DNA from 2 places in the Colwellia sp. 5_MG-2023 genome. Region 2 is predicted to be linked to the other one. Evidence: predicted binding sites of a transcription regulator. Region 2 holds the regulator's gene; the other holds the start of a gene.
The links. The regulator MetJ, encoded in region 2, represses methionine synthesis genes. The targets are predictions, from matches to a motif close to TAGACGTCTAGACGTCTA.
Positions count from the first base shown of each region.

Region 1: the regulator MetJ is predicted to act here: its motif matches at 7,609-7,626, upstream of metA (homoserine O-succinyltransferase).

Region 1 is NZ_JAUOPW010000006.1:53,090-62,248, reverse strand. It holds gene Q4496_RS06705 (carboxypeptidase-like regulatory domain-containing protein) at 1-1,906, shown strand, start outside; gene Q4496_RS06700 (hypothetical protein) at 1,967-2,455, shown strand; gene Q4496_RS06695 (FlgO family outer membrane protein) at 2,581-3,258, shown strand; gene mutS (DNA mismatch repair protein MutS) at 3,513-6,107, opposite strand; gene recA (recombinase RecA) at 6,448-7,488, shown strand; gene metA (homoserine O-succinyltransferase) at 7,713-8,660, shown strand; gene metH (methionine synthase) at 8,718-9,159, shown strand, end outside.
Region 2 is NZ_JAUOPW010000011.1:105,339-114,497, forward strand. It holds gene metB (cystathionine gamma-synthase) at 6-1,175, opposite strand; gene metJ (met regulon transcriptional regulator MetJ) at 1,490-1,828, shown strand; gene hemE (uroporphyrinogen decarboxylase) at 1,966-3,033, opposite strand; gene Q4496_RS09820 (acyl-CoA thioesterase) at 3,591-4,067, shown strand; gene Q4496_RS09825 (S1/P1 nuclease) at 4,092-4,973, shown strand; gene Q4496_RS09830 (glycosyltransferase) at 4,990-6,222, opposite strand; gene Q4496_RS09835 (FKBP-type peptidyl-prolyl cis-trans isomerase) at 6,419-7,189, opposite strand; gene Q4496_RS09840 (WD40 repeat domain-containing protein) at 7,348-8,379, shown strand; gene Q4496_RS09845 (SlyX family protein) at 8,380-8,622, shown strand; partial or broken gene Q4496_RS09850 (hypothetical protein) at 8,893-9,159, shown strand, end outside.

The sequences.
Region 1 (9,159 bases), on a different contig from region 2:
TTTTAGAAGTAGCAGGATTAATTCAGCTGATAGCCGTTGGCACAATATTTATGCTAATTATGCCGGTTCTCTTCCATCTTTAGGCTCTCTTGGCTATGGCATAGGGGTCGGTTATAACACCATTAAAGATGATAGTTCTGTCAATAATATTTTGGGAAAAGAAGATAACCATTGGCAATTTAATCAACGATTATCAAAATCATTTGGTGGTGTCAGTGTGACTAATACTTTGTATTATAACCGTTATGAACAGCTAGAATTTGAAACAATTACTGAAGAAGATAAAATAAACAATGCGCGTGTATTACTTGAAGACTGGTCTGGTAACTTAGGTCTTGGTGGTTCACTGACGAATAATTTAAGATTGAATGCAGGTATACAGTATAAGCCCGATAATGATAGCGATATCATTCAAAGTGGTAATATTACTTTAAGTTGGTTTAACAATAGATTCTATCATAGCCTTCGAGGTATTTATTATTTAGCTGACACCAATAATAAATGGCAACTTGGTTACAACATGAGTTGGGATAACAATTACTTTTCGAGTAATTTATCTAGTACTTATAATGCGCAAGATGAATGGACTATTGGTTTAGGATTTAATTTGTTTTTTGGGTATGATCATCACAATAAGACAATGAGAATATCGAATGATTTATCCTCGGGCTCTGCTTCTATTAATACCTATAGTTATTTAGATAGAAACCCAAATGGTTGGAGGGATGAATCTGACTGGGATTTAGAAGGGGTTTCTTTTACAGGTAATAGTGCCTGGAAAAATATAAAAAGTGGTGAGAATGGCAGAGTAGTCGTGCCAGGGGTAAGTACAAATACACCTTTTAAATTTAATGCTAGTTGGGAGTATGGCACCAGTACACTACAGAAAGATTATGTCATATATACTCATCCGGGCGCTTATGTTGATGTTAATATCCCGTTTTATATTACTACTGATATTTCAGGTTTTGTGTATGTAACGAATAGTGAAAACGAAGATCGACCTTTAGCAGGAGCGATTTTATATATACAAAATAGTTTTGGTGAAATAGTTAAAGAAGTAAATACAGATCAAGATGGCTTTTATGAAGCGAGAAACCTTAAGCCAGGACGTTATCAAGTTGCCATTCTACCAGAGTATTTAGATAAAAGTGGCTTCACTGCGAACAATGTTGGTTTTGAATTTACAACGAGTAGTAAAGGTGGGTTTGTTGAGCTTGATGATATAAAGTTAACACTTTCAGATAGTAATGGACAAAGAAAAGCGCAAAATTTACGACTATTACGCTTGAATGTTAATAATTCAGGGCAACAAGTTTGGCTAGATAAAGACGATCCGCTTAGTCGACAAATTTATAGTTTACCTGCTCGTACTAATTTTCAAGTGCAACAACGTTATTCTCAACCTGACAAACTTCCTGTTGCACCCAAACGCAGGGATTACATAGCCATAAATCCCGTGCAGCGAAATGAACTTCCAATAAAGCCTATAGAAAGAACTGAGAGCATAGTTAAAATGCAAGAAAGAGAACACTTGCCAGAAGCGCTAACTCGCACGTTATCATCGATTAAGGCGAAGGAGTTAAATAATAATTTAACTCGCTTAAATGGAAACCTAACTCCTGAAAAAATTGTTGACAATAATGATACTAGAGGCACAGAGTTTGTGATACAGCTAGCTGCTCACAATTATAGAGCAAATGCATTAGCTGCGGCTAAGCAGTTCAATAGTTCAATCCCATTATATATTGCTGAAAAGGAAATTAATGGGGTGAAAAAATACTGTATAATTAGCCAAGCCTATAGTGACTATCAAACAGCAAAAGCGCGATTGGCTACTAATAATGTAATCGGGTGGGTAACATCCAATAATGCTTATTTTAATGTGCAAAAATTAAGTGATTAAAAGTAAAGGCTTTTACTGTATTGACACTGTCAATGATATCAAAGGGGAGAGGGAGGTATTATGAAAATTAAATTAACACTGATAGTCATTTTCGGCTTGTTTTTCACTTTTTTTCACAGCAGTACTAAAGCTGATGCATATATTATTGAAAGGAGTCGGATTAATTTTGGTTCGTTAATTTATATCTCTGGTGGTTGTGTCATGGCCTATGACACAAAATTAATCACTAATGTAATAGGCTCTAATATTTGTATCTCTGAAGAAGGGCAATTAGGCAAGTACCGTATTTATGCCGACCCTCATACTGAAATAGCCATTACTGTCAAGTCACACAATGATAATGGCAGTGGCATTATTTATGTGCCTGATGGTGAAGTAACGAATGATATAGAAAGTAAATTAATAATCGCTGATACCGGTATAACGATTAATAGCGAAACATCAGGGATTATTGATATAAACCTAGGCGGAAGGATCAGAATTAACGGTATATTAAATTCAAATAATACTTATTCTGAAAACTTCAGTATTGAGTTTAATGAGATTTAATTGTTATATAAAGCTATTTTACTGTTAATTAATTTAAAGGCACATTTTATGCATTACTTATTTGAACTGAACCTGAAACATAAAGAAAGTGCTATGTTTTTGACTTTTACTTACTAGGTATTGTTATGAAATTTTACGTATGTTTACTTTTGATAGGGCTATTAACTGCCTGTACGTCATTTTCACAGAATGATTTTTATCATACTTTTAGAACAGAAAAGCCAGAAAAAATAGAAAAGACAAAAGTGGTTAAGCATAAACCCATTGATAGTGAAAATTTAGAAAATCATAGCTTAAATGCAATTGTACAAGGCCTAGCTTTTCAAATGTTAGATAACAGTGTTTTTGTTAGTCATAAAACACCTATTGCCATGGCTTCTTTTGTTAATTTAAATGATTTAGAAAGTACTAGCTGGCTAGGAAATTTAATATCAGAGAGTTTTATATATGAATTTCAACGTCATGGTTTAATTGTTGTAGATTTTAAAACGACCGGTTTTTTTAGAGTTACTAGTGAAGGGGATTTTGTTTTTAGCCGCGATTGGAAAGAATTACCGGACAATCAAATTATAGATTATGTAGTTACAGGTACTTTATTGGAACAAAAAGATGGTTTTATTGTTAATGCTCGAATGATCGGTATGATATCTCATGTGGTTGTTGCAACAGCTCAGACTTTTATTCCTCGATGGGCTATAGGTGAAATGTTATCTAAAGATAACCTTGTAGAAGATGATATGAAAGTAGAGAAGTCTGCTGATAAAGAAAATGATAAAGCATCTTGGATTGAGATTACTAACTAACGTAAAATAATTAGCCTTATTATACCGTGCTATAAAATAAGTATTGTTTAATAAGCAATGTTCAATGAGCGCTGTTTAATAAATATCGTTTACTATAAAAATCTTCTAATTTATTAAAGTGCTAACCATATTAGACAGTGCACTATTAAAGCTGTAAAGTTTAGCTTCAACATTCCTGTGTCATCACAAAAATATGATTGCTGACTTATCTCATTTAGTGAAGATAAGTCAGCAGTTCAGTCTTTTTCAATATATTAAAGCTTTGTTTTTAAGTCGAATAGCAAGTCTAATGCTTGTTTAGGCGATAAGTCATTCACATCAGTATTACGTAAAGTATCTATTGCAGGGTGTTCATCTGCGACCAAGGCTAATTGTTGAAAATTGTCTGATTGTGGAGGCAAAATAGAAGCAACTTCCTGATTCTCTAACTCGACCAGTCTTTGCTTAGCCCGTTTGATAACCATTTTAGGAACTCCGGCAAGTTGAGCAACTTGTAAACCAAAGCTTTTACTTGCCGGGCCTTCTTGCACTGCATGCATGAAAATAATGCTATCGTCATGCTCCATTGCATCTAAATGTACATTGGCTAGCGTTGGTATTTCTTGGGCAAGTAAAGTTAATTCGAAATAGTGGGTAGCAAATAAAGTAAATGCTTTTGTTTTTAACGCTAACATTTCAGCACAAGCCCATGCTAAAGAAAGACCATCATAAGTACTAGTGCCACGCCCAATTTCGTCAAGTAAAACTAAGCTTTTCTCGGTAGCATTATGAAGAATATTAGCGGTTTCAGTCATTTCAACCATAAAAGTTGAGCGACCACTCGCTAAATCATCAGAGGCACCGATACGGGTAAATATTCTATCAACTAAGCCAATTTTAGCTGAATTGGCTGGAACAAAGCAGCCAATATGCGCAAGTAACACAATTAATGCAGTTTGACGCATATAAGTTGACTTACCGCCCATATTAGGGCCTGTAATTATTAACATCTTACGTTGTTCTGTTAATAGGATTGGGTTAGCAATAAAGGTGTTATTAGTCATTTGTTCCACTACTGGATGTCGACCTGCATCTATTTCAATTCCAGTAGCGTTGACTAAGGTAGGTTTTACATAATTTAGGGTAATAGAACGCTCAGCAAAGTTAGTTAATACGTCAAATTCAGCAATAGCTTGACTGAGTGTTTGTAATCTTGCTAATTCAGGTAGTACGAGATCGAATAATTCTTGGTAAAGGCGTTTCTCTAATGCTAAAAATTTACCTTGAGCACTTAGTACTTTATGTTCATGCTCTTTTAATTCTTCAGTAATAAAACGTTCATTATTTTTTAATGTTTGGCGGCGTATATAATCGTCAGGTACGTCATTTGCCGCCGTTCTACTCATTTCAATAAAGAACCCATGAACTTTGTTATAGCCTACTTTTAAAGAATGGATACCAGTACGTTCTTTTTCTCTTTGTTCTAATTGTGCTAGAAACTCAGTCGCACCATCACTTAAATCACGTAAGACATCGAGTTCTTCATGATAACCAGGTGCTATAACACCGCCATCTCGAATAAGGACAGGTGGATTATCGACAAGTGCTTTTTCCAGTAGCTCTTGAATACTAGGGATTGGTGCCATTAATTTAGCTAATGTGTTTACATAACCAGTATTGGCGCTTGCTGATAAGTAGTTTTGTAGTTCGGGTAAAGATTGTAAGGTATTACGTAATCGAGCAAAGTCACGCGGTCTTGCTGAGCCTAATGCTATGCGAGAGACAATACGTTCAATATCACCAAAGCCTTTTAAAATGGGTTTTGCATCAATATGTAAGTCAGTTGAAATTATTTGTTCAATGGCATTTTGTCTATCAGATAAAATACTTAAATCACGCAATGGAAAATGTAACCAACGTTTTAATAAACGAGATCCCATAGGGGTAGCAGCATAATCTAATATCGCAGCCAGAGTATTATCCACACCACCTTGTAAGTTTTGTGTTAGCTCTAAATTTCGTCTTGTTGCTGCATCAAGGACGACACCCGAAGTCGCAGATTCGCAAATTATTGCACGAATATGTGGTAATGCGGTTCGTTGTGTATCTTTCACGTATTGAAATAAACACCCCGCAGCAGATAAACCTAATAATTTATCATCAACACCAAACCCAGTTAGCTCTTTTGTTCCAAACTGCTTATTAAGTAAAGCCACTGATGTTTCAAGATCAAACTCCCATTCTGGACGTCGGCGTAATCCTTTATATTGATCAACATGTTGCAGTGATGAAAGCGTTTCTGAGTAAAGTAATTCAGCAGGTGAAAGGCGTTGTAATTCTGCCTGTAATTGTTCACTTGTTTGCGGCTCTGTAATGACAAAACGGCCACTAGTCATATCTAAATAAGCTAAACCGAAACTTGGATCGGAAGCTTTTTTAGACTTAGCGTTATTTTCAGTAATAGCAACAATTAAGTTGTCTTGCCTATCAGATAAAAGCGCTTCATCACTCACTGTACCTGGCGTTATAATTCTGACTACTTTACGTTCTACTGGGCCTTTACTTGTTGCAGGGTCACCAATTTGTTCACATATAGCAACGGACTCTCCCAGTTGAACTAGTTTAGCTAAATAATTTTCTACCGCATGGTAAGGAACGCCTGCCATTGGAATAGCGTTCCCGCCTGTTTTACCGCGTGCTGTCAATGAAATATCTAATAAGTCAGCGGCTTTTTTTGCATCATCAAAGAATAGTTCGTAGAAATCACCCATACGATAAAAAATCAGAATATTAGGGAATTCTGCTTTTATTGTTAGGTATTGACGCATCATAGGGGTGTGTGAAGAAAGGTCTTGCGTTGTTGTGGTCATTTAAATGCTGCAACTCATAGAATCAATAAGGTTGGTGAAAGAGGATTATGCCATATTTAACAAATAAAATTATGAATTATTTTTATAAAAACTTTAAATTTAGCTTAGCTATAAAACTACTGTGTAAACAGTGGTAAATCAAATTAGTAACTTTTTTAAGTCAAAAATGCAAAAGTTATTAATGTTGTTTTTAATCTTTTATATCAATAAGTTAAAAGTATAGGTTTTTATTTTTTTTAATTTAAATAAAATAAATTATAAAAAAACTTGATACTGTACGACCATACAGTATACTTGCTCTATCAAAACGACGTACCAGACGTTATTAGTGGAGTAAATTATGAAAGACGATAAAGAAAAAGCATTAGCAGCAGCCCTAGGCCAAATCGAAAGACAATTTGGTAAAGGTTCAATAATGAAGCTTGGCGACAATACTACAATGGATGTAGAAACTATTTCAACTGGTTCGTTAGGTCTAGATATTGCCCTAGGCGCCGGTGGTTTACCTATGGGAAGAGTTGTTGAAGTTTATGGTCCAGAATCAAGTGGTAAAACAACATTAACTTTAGAGGTTATTGCTGAAGCGCAGCGTAATAATAAAGTTTGTGCTTTTATTGATGCTGAGCATGCACTTGACCCTATTTATGCTGAGAAGCTTGGTGTTAACATTGATGAATTACTTATTTCACAACCTGATACCGGTGAGCAAGCACTTGAAATTGTTGATATGTTAACTCGCTCTGGTGCTATCGACGTTATTGTAGTTGACTCTGTAGCTGCTCTTACACCTAAAGCTGAGATTGAAGGTGACATGGGTGATTCACATATGGGATTACAAGCGCGTATGTTATCGCAAGCTATGCGTAAGTTAACGGGTAATTTGAAAAAATCTAATACCATGCTTATCTTCATTAACCAAATTCGTATGAAAATTGGTGTTATGTTCGGTAGCCCTGAAACAACTACTGGTGGTAATGCACTTAAATTTTATGCCTCGGTTCGATTAGATATACGCCGTATTGGTGCGGTTAAAAATGGTGATGAAATTATTGGTAATGAAACGCGTGTCAAAGTTGTAAAAAATAAAATTGCTCCACCTTTTAAACAAGCTGAATTTCAAATACTGTATGGTTTAGGTATTAACAGCTTAGGTGAATTAATTGATTTAGGTGTTAAAAACGGTTTTGTTGAAAAGGCTGGCGCTTGGTATAGCTGTAATGGTGAGCGTATTGGACAAGGTAAAGCAAACGCCGCTAAGTATCTTGAAGAAAACCCAGAAATGGCGAAAGATGTTGATGCTAAATTAAGAGAGCTATTTCTGAGTAAGAATATTGATGCCAAGAAAGTTGAACCGGAAGGCTTAGACATAGTAGAAGAGTAATACTATTATGTAACCTCAATCTAGTTTGAGTGAATTTATCTATAAAACCTTTGCTACTTTAGCAAAGGTTTTTTTTTATTTAATATAATTCAATACGATAATATATAGGTTTAATCTATTTAGCCATCTAAACGTTTAGATGTTGACATATCTAGCAATCTAAGTAGTATTGTAAGTATAGTTTTTCTATACTTTGTTTGCTTTTTCTTCGTCATAGGTGCGTTATGCCAATTAAAATTCCAGATCAATTACCTGCATTATCAGTGTTAGATAAAGAAAATATTTTTGTTATGTCTGAACATAGGGCCATTTCTCAAGAAATACGCCCAATGCAAGTCGCTATTTTGAATTTAATGCCAAATAAAATTGAAACAGAAGTGCAAATACTGCGCATGTTGTCGAATACTCCATTACAAATAAATATAGAGTTTATTCGTATTAATGCCAATGAATCGAAAAATACCCCAACAGAGCATTTAGATACCTTTTACCATTTATTTGATGATGTAAAACATAAACAATATGATGGTTTAATTATTACTGGAGCGCCGTTAGCTTTACTTGATTATTCACAAGTTACTTTTTGGGATAAAATATGTGAAGTCTTTGATTGGGCAGAAAAAAATGTTACTTCAACAATGTTTTCTTGTTGGGCTGCACATGCCGCGCTGTACCATCACTATGGTTTGAATCGCCATTTAAGAAAAAACAAATTATCGGGAATTTTTAATCACAAAGCACTTGATGAAAAAGAACCTTTAACGCGTGGCTTTGATGAAAATTTTAATGTGCCGCATTCTCGCTATGGCTACATTGATAAATCAGATTATGAAAGTATTTCACAAATAAAAGTCTTAGCAGAATCTGAAGAAGCTGGAGTTTATTTAGCTGCGAGTAAAAATAAGCAACAAGTTTATTTAACAGGCCATCCTGAATATGATACCTCTACTTTACACGAAGAATTTTTACGTGATAGCTTAAATGATAGTGGCACGGCGATACCTAAAAATTATTATAAAGACGATAACCAAAATAATCCTCCTATTGGTTCTTGGCGAAGTCATGGTAGTCTATTATTTACTAATTGGCTTAATTATTATGTTTATCAAATTACCCCATATAAATTGGATGCTTCTAATATCAAAGCAATACATCCAGATACCGTCATTTAAGTTTTGTAGATATCCCAAATTTGATTTAAAGATTTATCCATAGGAAACCGATACACCATGAAAAAACATCCTTCATTCGCTTTATTCGAACAGCAATTGGCTAAAAATATTCTAATTCTTGATGGTGCTATGGGAACAATGATCCAAGCCTATAAGTTTGAAGAACAAGATTTTAGAGCAGAGCGATTTGCTGATTGGCATACGGATGTTAAAGGCAATAATGATATGTTAGTGCTTACTCAGCCTGATATCATAAAAGCGATTCACCTTGAATACCTTGAAGCCGGTGCAGATATTCTTGAAACCAATACATTTAACGCCACTACGATTGCTATGGCCGATTATGATATGGAAGAGTACAGCGCTGAAATTAACTTTGCAGCGGCTAAAATTGCCCGTGCAGCAGCAGATGAATACACCAAAAAAAACCCTGGACGTCCTCGTTTTGTTGCCGGTGTTTTAGGTCCAACAAACCGTACCTGTTCAATTTCACCGGATG
Region 2 (9,159 bases):
ATTTATTAACGCGTTTGGCTTTGTGCTAAGCCATGCGCTAAATCGCCCAAAATGTCATTAATATCTTCGATACCAACGGAAATTCTTACTAAAGAGTCGGTAATGCCAGCAGCTAGTCTTGCGCTTTCGGCCATACCGGCATGAGTCATTGTTGGCGGATGACAAATTAAACTTTCAACACCACCTAATGATTGCGCTAAAGTGAACAATTTGAGATTAGCGAATAATTTTTTCACCGACTCAACACCACCTTTAACATCAAAACTTAGCATAGCGCCAAAGCCTGCTTGCTGTTTCTTAGCAATTTCGTGTCCTGGATGATCTGTAAAGCCTGGATAATAAACTGACTCTATCGCAGGATGATTTTTTAGAAATTCAGCAACTTGCTCAGCATTTTCTTGATGCTGCTTTATGCGAATTGGTAAAGTTTTTAGGCCGCGTACAGCAAGAAAACTATCAAATGCACTGCCAGTAATACCAATACAATTTGCCCACCAAGCTAACTCATCACCTAAAGCCTGTTCTTTAGCCACTAAAACACCGCCAACAACATCACTGTGCCCGTTGATATACTTAGTAGTAGAGTGAAAAACAATATCTGCACCCAATGTTAATGGTTGTTGTAAAGCAGGAGATAAAAAAGTGTTGTCGACAGCAACTAAAGCACCTACTTCGTGACTAGCCTTAGCTACTTCTTCAATATCAACTAAACGTAATAGTGGATTACTTGGGCTTTCAATTAGTACTAATTTAGGTTTTTGTGCTAATGCTTCTGCTAACGCCTGTTGGTTATTTTGATCAACAACAATTAACTTAAATTGACCACGTTTTGCTAAATGGGTAAATAGTCGAAAGCTTCCTCCGTAACAGTCATGAGGAATAACAACAAGATCATCAACAGATAGCAGCTGACAAATTAATAATACTGACGACATGCCAGTACTTGTCGCAATACCCACTTTACCTTGCTCTAATGTAGCGATAGCTCGAGCGAAGGTTGCTCGGGTTGGGTTACCAGTGCGAGAATAATCAAATTCACGTTTTTCATTAAAGCTTTTTAATGAATAAGTGCTAGATAAGTGAATAGGGGCAACAACAGCACCATGTTGTTTATCGGTATTAATACCCGCCTGCACTGCCGAAGTAGTAATGTTTTTAATTTTAGTATTCGACATTTTTATTCCTTATTTTCATTAACTAACACCATAAACTTATATACTTAATGTTTTGGATGTTTGGACGTCTATAACTCTAAACGTTTTGACTATTTAGGTCAAGAATTTTTAGACATCTAAACTTCTACTTGACTGGATTTCTGCAACCAGTAGAATTGCATGATTAAGAAGAAATAAGTATATGCTTCTATCTTTCAATTAAGCTTAATCAAGTTTTCATTAAGTGTTAATTAAATAATACCGTTAAATGCGTTTTTATAGTCATATAAAAATAATAATTAACCATTTACATTAATAGCTACAGAGGAATTTACATGGCTGAGTGGAATGACGAATATATTAATCCCTATGCCGAACATGGTAAAAAGAGTGAGCAAGTAAAAAAAATTACAGTCTCAATTCCTTTGCGTGTCTTAAAAGTATTAACTGATGAGCGAACTAGACGCCAAGTAAATAATTTACGCCATGCGACTAATAGCGAATTATTGTGCGAAGCATTCTTACATGCTTTTACTGGGCAGCCTCTACCTGATGATGAAGATCTCGCTAAAGATAATGAGGAAAAGTTACCCGCTAGTGTTCGTCGTATTTTAGAAGAAAAAGGAATTACCGACTTTAGTGCTTACGAAATAGATGATGACGAATCAATCTAAGTTCGATTGAGTAAATAACTAATCTAAAATAAAAAAAGTAGCAACCTCGATAGAGTTTGCTACTTTTTTTTGTGCTTCATTTTTTGTGCTTCATATAAGAGTAGCCAATATAGCTACAAAATTCGCAACAAGATAAGTTACCCGTGGTATGGCTTACTTAAACGATGCACCGACTCAATAAAGTGTCCTGCATGATCTGGATTCACATCAGGGTGAATACCATGGCCTAAGTTAAATACATGACCGGTACCGCCTTCACCAAAGCCTGCTAATATTTTAGATACTTCCTGTTCAATACGCGGTAATGGTGCATACAACATAGAAGGGTCCATATTGCCTTGTAAAGCAACTTTATCACCAACACGTGCTTTTGCTTTTTCTATATCAATAGTCCAATCAAGTCCTACCGCATCACAACCTGTCGCAGCGATATCTTCTAACCACATACCACCATTTTTAGTAAACAAAGTTACCGGCACTTGACGGCCATCATTATAACGCGTTAAACCGTCAACGATTTTATGCATATATTGTAATGAAAATTCTTTGTAATCACGTGGTGACAATACGCCACCCCATGTATCAAACACCATTACTGATTGTGCGCCAGCAGCAATTTGTGCATTCAAATATGAAATAACAGAGTCGGCTAACTTATCAAGTAATAAATGCAGTGTTTGTGGTTCAGAAAACATCATTTTTTTGATTTTAGTAAAAGCTTTTGAGCTACCACCTTCAATCATGTAAGTTGCCAACGTCCAAGGGCTGCCAGAAAAACCAATTAACGGCACGCTACCATTTAGTTCTTTTTTAATAGTACGAACGGCATTCATTACGTATTGTAATTCACCTTCAGGATCAGGTACGCCGATTTTTTCAACATCAGCTTTACAAGTAATAGGACGTTCAAACTTAGGTCCTTCGCCTGTTTCGAAATATAGGCCCAAACCCATGGCGTCAGGAATTGTTAATATGTCGCTGAATAAAATAGCTGCATCAAGTGGAAAGCGACGCAACGGCTGAATAGTAACTTCACAAGCTAAGTCAGCATCGCGACAAACTGACATAAAATCGCCAGCATCTTTACGTACTGCTCGGTATTCAGGTAAATAACGTCCTGCTTGTCTCATCATCCAAACAGGTGTGTAATCTACTGGCTGCTTTAAAAGCGCACGTAAATAATTATCATTTTTTAATTCAGTCACCAATAAACCCTCTAATTTATTCATTGTTTACTTACTTGAACTCCCCAAAATAGGAATAACAAGTAAATTATGCGCGTATTCTAGCACTCGTGGTATTTTGAATCTATGCGACAAATCAATTCATTTACGCTTAACATTCATCCCATGAAAAATATTTCAATTTAGTTACATTTCGCTAGACATTATTAATATGAATAACAATCAATCACTTAATCACTAAAAAGCATTAGTTATGCTTTATACGAAATTTATCGTCGAGTTTATGCTCTATTAAAGTTGTTGCAGTGATGAAAATGCTTTGCTATAAAATACCTGCGCAAACAAAGAAGCACTGATTAATAATAAAAATACTTCTGAGCATAATTAATAAGAAGCTTGATTAACAAGACCATAATGCGAGCATTTCAAGCCTTTCTCTTCGAGAAAGGCTTTTTTATTTGTGCTATAAAATGTATAGCTGAAAATTTATAGTTCAAATAATTATTCATTATTCCTTTCAATAGTATAAAATCGCCTTCATAGCACTTTCCTTTAATTTACGAAACTAGAGAAGAATAATGAATAGCCCACAACGTGATATAACTTTAAGATTTTTAGCTGAACCACAAGATGTAAATTTTGGTGGTAAAGTCCATGGTGGTGCGGTAATGAAGTGGATAGATTTAGCGGCTTATGCTTGTGCAGCAGGTTGGAGTGGTCGTTATTGTGTTACTGCTTATGCCGGTGGCATCCGTTTTATTTCACCAATTCATGTGGGTAGCTTGGTAGAAGTAGAAGCTAAAGTTATATACACAGGTAATTCATCTATGCATATTGCCTTAGAGGTAAATGCCTGTGATCCTAAATCGTTAAACCGACACTTAACGACCAATTGTATTGTTATTATGGTTGCCGTTGATCAAAATGGACAATCTGAAACTGTACCACAGTGGATTCCGAAAACAGAAGAAGATAAAAAACAGCATAGTACTGCAATAAAATTAATGGATATGCGCAAACAGATTGGCAGTGAAATGCAAATTTTCGCTCAGTAACTAGCTCAGTAATAAGCAAATTTAATGATGGCCAAATATATTGCGTTCACTATAGTTATTCTCGCTATTTTATTTAGCAAGCCAAGCTTTGCTTTAGGTAAACTTGGCCATCAACTTGTTTGCCAATTAGCATTTGAACATTTGCCAAAAACACAACAAAACAAAATAGCCGGCTTACTCAAGACTATTCCTGCTAAACATAAAAAACTTATTAATAATTTTAATCAGCAAAAAGCGAATAGCGCCATAACTTTTGCTAATGCTTGTACTTGGGCTGATACAATTAGACATTTAAAAAAGTTTAAAGCTTATAGTTCCTGGCATTATATGAATGTCCCTCGTTCACAAAATAAAGTTAATACAGATGAATGTCAGCAAAATTGCTTGCCTCAAGCAATTTTACAACACCAACAAGCCTTAGCACATACTCAAAGCCCTTATACATGGCAGCAAGCACAAACTTTATTGTTTTTAGGGCATTGGTTAGGTGATATACATCAACCTTTACATATTAGTTTCAAGGATGATTTAGGCGGTAACAAAATCGCCTTTGCTGATACTGATGCTAAATGCAATAACCTGCATAGTTATTGGGATCATTGTATTTTATATAAAGGAAAAGAAACTAGAACAAAGTGGCTGTCCTCATTAAGGAGCCAATGGAACAAAAGCCCTCAACCAAATTGGCAAAAGGAACAAGTTTGGCAATGGGCTAACGAATCTTTTCAAATAACGACAAAGTCGACTTTTAACTATTGCCACAAAGATAACCAGAGCGTATGTCGAAAGCCTCAAGGTAAAATAACCTTATCGCCTGATTACCTAAGCCAATATCAGCCAATTATGGAGCAAAGAATACTACAAGCCGCACAGCGCTTAACAAACGTATTGGCGGCTTCATTATAGTTGCTCTTTTCTTTGTTTATTGAGGCTTGTTCTTTTCTTCAATCCATTGAGACATATACTTAGTGCTTTTATGATGGTGATGGTTAAGCATACTACCAATAAAATTACGTTGTCGGTGTTGTTCTAAATTCTGTAGCAAGTTTGTTAAGCAAGCTGAAAGTGTTGAGAAATGCTGTTCTTGGTCAAATAACAATTGTGCATTCTGTTTGCCTAATTCACTCGCGCATTGCCAAGTGTCTGCTTCTTGATAAAGCTTTACTGCTGCATCAGCAATACTTTGTGCATCGTTTGCAACCGCTCCTGCCCAAGGTAACTGAGTTTCCATCCCTTCAATACCAATATTGGTGGTAACTGAAGGCGTTGAACACAACATTGCTTCTGCTAACTTACCTTTTATACCAGCACCAAAACGCAAAGGCGCTAAACAGACCTTCGCTGATTGCATGGATTTTATCGCGTCATCAACCCAACCTTTAACCAAAAAACCTGTTTTTACATCATGTAAATCGGTCGCTTTAGGAGGTGGGTAAGCGCCACATATATGAAGCTCCGCCTTAGGTAGCTGTTTGCGAATTAATGGCCATATTTGTTGTTTTAACCAAAGTACTGAGTCCCAATTCGGTGGATGACGAAAGTTTCCAATAGAAATAAAAGCTTGTCGTTGTTCGTAACTTGGGTTGTTCAGCATAAATTGCTCATCACTAAAAACAAAAGGTACGTAGTGCAATAAACTCTTATCTACCTTGAATAAATCCCCTAACAATTCAATTTCTTTCGGTGAAATCATTAAGGTAACATCGCAACGAAAAATAGCCGCAACTTCTCGCTTAGCTAAATCAGATGTTAATAAGTCAGTGTCTGTCATCTCGCTATTTTTTTTATGCGCATCGTGTCTTGCATGGCGTAAACAAAAAAGATCTTCTGTGTCTAAAACTCTTAAGGCCTGCGGACATTGTTCGATAACACGCCAGCCAAACTGCTCTTCCATCATAAAGCGGTCGAACATCACAACGTCAGGCGCAAGTGAGCCAATGAAATCATCAAAACTCGCACAGTTAAGCTTAATATCAACACACTCAACATTAAGTGCCATGAGATCAACCATATGATCGGTACGTTGCGCAGGGCTAGCAAATACGACTTGATAGCCTTGCTGCTGAAAAAAGAAGATAAGTTGCAGCATACGACTACCTGCCGCAGAAGAATTTGGCTCAGGCCAAACATAACCAATAATAAGAAGTGTGTTCATGTAAATCTAGGCGCTTTAAATAAAAAGGAGTATACACGCAGTTTAACATTGATGGCAGCTTGATATTATCTTCCTTCGAACATAAAAAAAGCCACTGATCGTTAATTAATGATCGGTGGCTTTTCATTCAATAGTAGTTATGCTGGTTACTGCTAACTTAAGCTAAGCCTGTAACCATGAAACTAACATTTATTTTCTATTTATCAGCAGGTGCTGTGCCTACTTGTGGTGCTGGCTCACTTTTTTGAATTTCTAACAATTCAATTTCAAACTCTAATACTGAGTTACCTGGAATGCGTGGTGGATTACCATTCGGGCCGTAAGCTAAATCAGAAGGAATAGTAAATTTGAATTTAGAACCAACTGACATTAATTGTACGCCTTCAGTCCAGCCTCTAATAACACGATTCAGTGGGAATACAGCAGGCTCACCACGGTCATAAGAACTATCAAATGTTTCACCATTTAAGAAAGTACCTTTGTAATGTACTTTAACAGTATCAGTAGCAGCAGGCTTATCACCTTCACCTTCAACTAATACAACATATTGAATACCTGACTCGGTTACCATTACGCCTTCTTTCTTAGCATTATCTTCTAAGAATTTTTGACCAGTCGCTAAACTTGCCTCAGCTTCTTGAACCGCAATTTCTTGCTGCTTAGCTTTCATTGTTTCATCTAGCTTAGTCAATAATGTTGTAATTTCTTCTTGTTCCATTACTGATTTATCATTAATGCTATCAACAAAACCTCTTACGATTAATTCTTTCTCTAAAGCTAAACCTAATCTTTCATGCTCTTCTAGATTACGTTGCATATACATGCCGATTGACGCACCTAAACCGTAGGCTTGTTTTTGAACTTCTGCTTCTAATACAGGTGCTTTAGCTTCTTCTTTAGCGCCTTCTTGACAACCAGCTACAGCTAATAATGCAACAGCAACTAAAGTGGGTTTAAAAAATTTCATTTATTTCTCCGTAAAAACATCACAATTGGAGAATCCCCCAATCCATCTATTGTCTTTTGTTTACACCATCTATTGAAGAATTAAATCCAAGATAAGGTTAAACAATTTTAAAAAACGCCTTATACTAACGAGAAATGCGCCAATAAAAAAGTATTAATATGTTGCTTAACTTTTCAAAAAATATAAAACATCGCTTAACGACGATAAAAGTACTGGCTGCATGCTCACTTTCTCTTCTATTTATGCAGGGCTGTACACCTTCTGTGGATAAGCCGATAGCTCGATACCTACATGCTGTTGAGGGAAGTTATGCGGCAGATATTTCTAATGACGGCAAATGGAGTGTAACCTCTTCAATTTATCATGGAATTAGTGTTTGGGATTTAGAAAAAAATGCCCTCACCTACCAATGGGCTCAACAACAGGACAGTAGTGACAATTTAGTCCTGACCATTGATATTAGTGATAATAATAGCCATGCATTAACTGCAAGCAGAGAAAATTTTGCTCTGTGGAATATCAAAACAGGCAAGTCTGAAGGGTATTGGAAAGTAAGAGAATCTACTATTCGTGATATCAGCATTAGTAATAATGGTGATTATTTACTTATAGGTAAAGGCAATGGCACGGTTCTTCATGTTACTGTTGATACTGGCAGACGATTAGAATTTTTAGGCCATAAAGAAAAAATAAATTCTGTAGATATGACACCTAACGGAAGAATAGCCATGTCTGGCGGTAATGATTTTACGGCTTACATTTGGGATACTGTATCAGGACAAGTTATTTATCAATTTAACCATACATCGCGAGTATCGAAAGTAGCATTAGATCCACAAGGTCGTTTTGCTTTTTCTGCCGACAGTATGAAGTCAGCCCATATTTGGGATTTAAAAACAGGTAAATTGATATCAACACTCAAAGGCACTAAACGCCAAGAAGTATTTAGCTCTATACAATTTTCTCCTGACGGAAAAACCTTAGTAACGGGCGCAGCCAGCAGTAAGGTGAGCGTTTGGAATGTTGACACCGGAGAACGCACTGCTTCGTGGCACGTTACGCCAAAAGAAGCAAAAATACCGACAGGAGCAGTTGTTTATAGCCTGGCATTTAGCGATAATAACACCTTATTAACCGAAAGCTCTTCAGGATATGCTGAGCTTTGGCAACTCCCTAAAGAAAGCAATTAAATGACAGCTAACAAATCAGAAGAAAATGCTATCCAAATTCTTGAAGAACGTATCAATGCGCTTGAAACTCGAAACCTTTTTCAAGACGATGTTATTGAACAACTAAGCGCCGAATTAACCGCTCATCAAACACAAATTTCTGAGCTAAGAGAGCAAATTCAATTAGTTGCTAATAGACTAAAAGATTCAGGTGCACTAAATTCAGGTAAAGAAGAAATAGAGCCACCTCCTCCGCATTATTAAAAAATAATGCTAATGCACTGCATAATATCTGATAAGAGACTAAGATAGAGTATAGATAGAGAGTAATAGAGTAGGACACCCATGGAGATAGAGTAGGAGACACCCATGGAGATAGAGTAGGACACCCATACTTTAGAAGATAGGAGCATAGAGTAGGACACCCATAGAGATAGAGTAGTAGATAGAGTAGGACACCCATACTTTATACTTTCTTGAATAAATAAGAATTCCTGACTATGTTTATAAAGTAAACACGTAAGGAGTTTGATTATGACACAATCTCGCCGTCAGCAAGTTTCATTACAAGACACCCGTTACTATCACCTAATCTCTCGTTGTGTGCGCCGCGCTTACCTGTGTGGTGAGGATGCTTATAGCAAACAAAGCTTTGAACATCGTCGCCAATGGATGGTCGATAGAATTCGTTTCTTAACCAATATATTTGCCATTGATGTGGCCGCTTATGCTGTGATGTCGAACCATTACCATCTTGTGGTCTATGTGGATGAAGAAGCCGCTTTAGGTTGGAGTAACAAA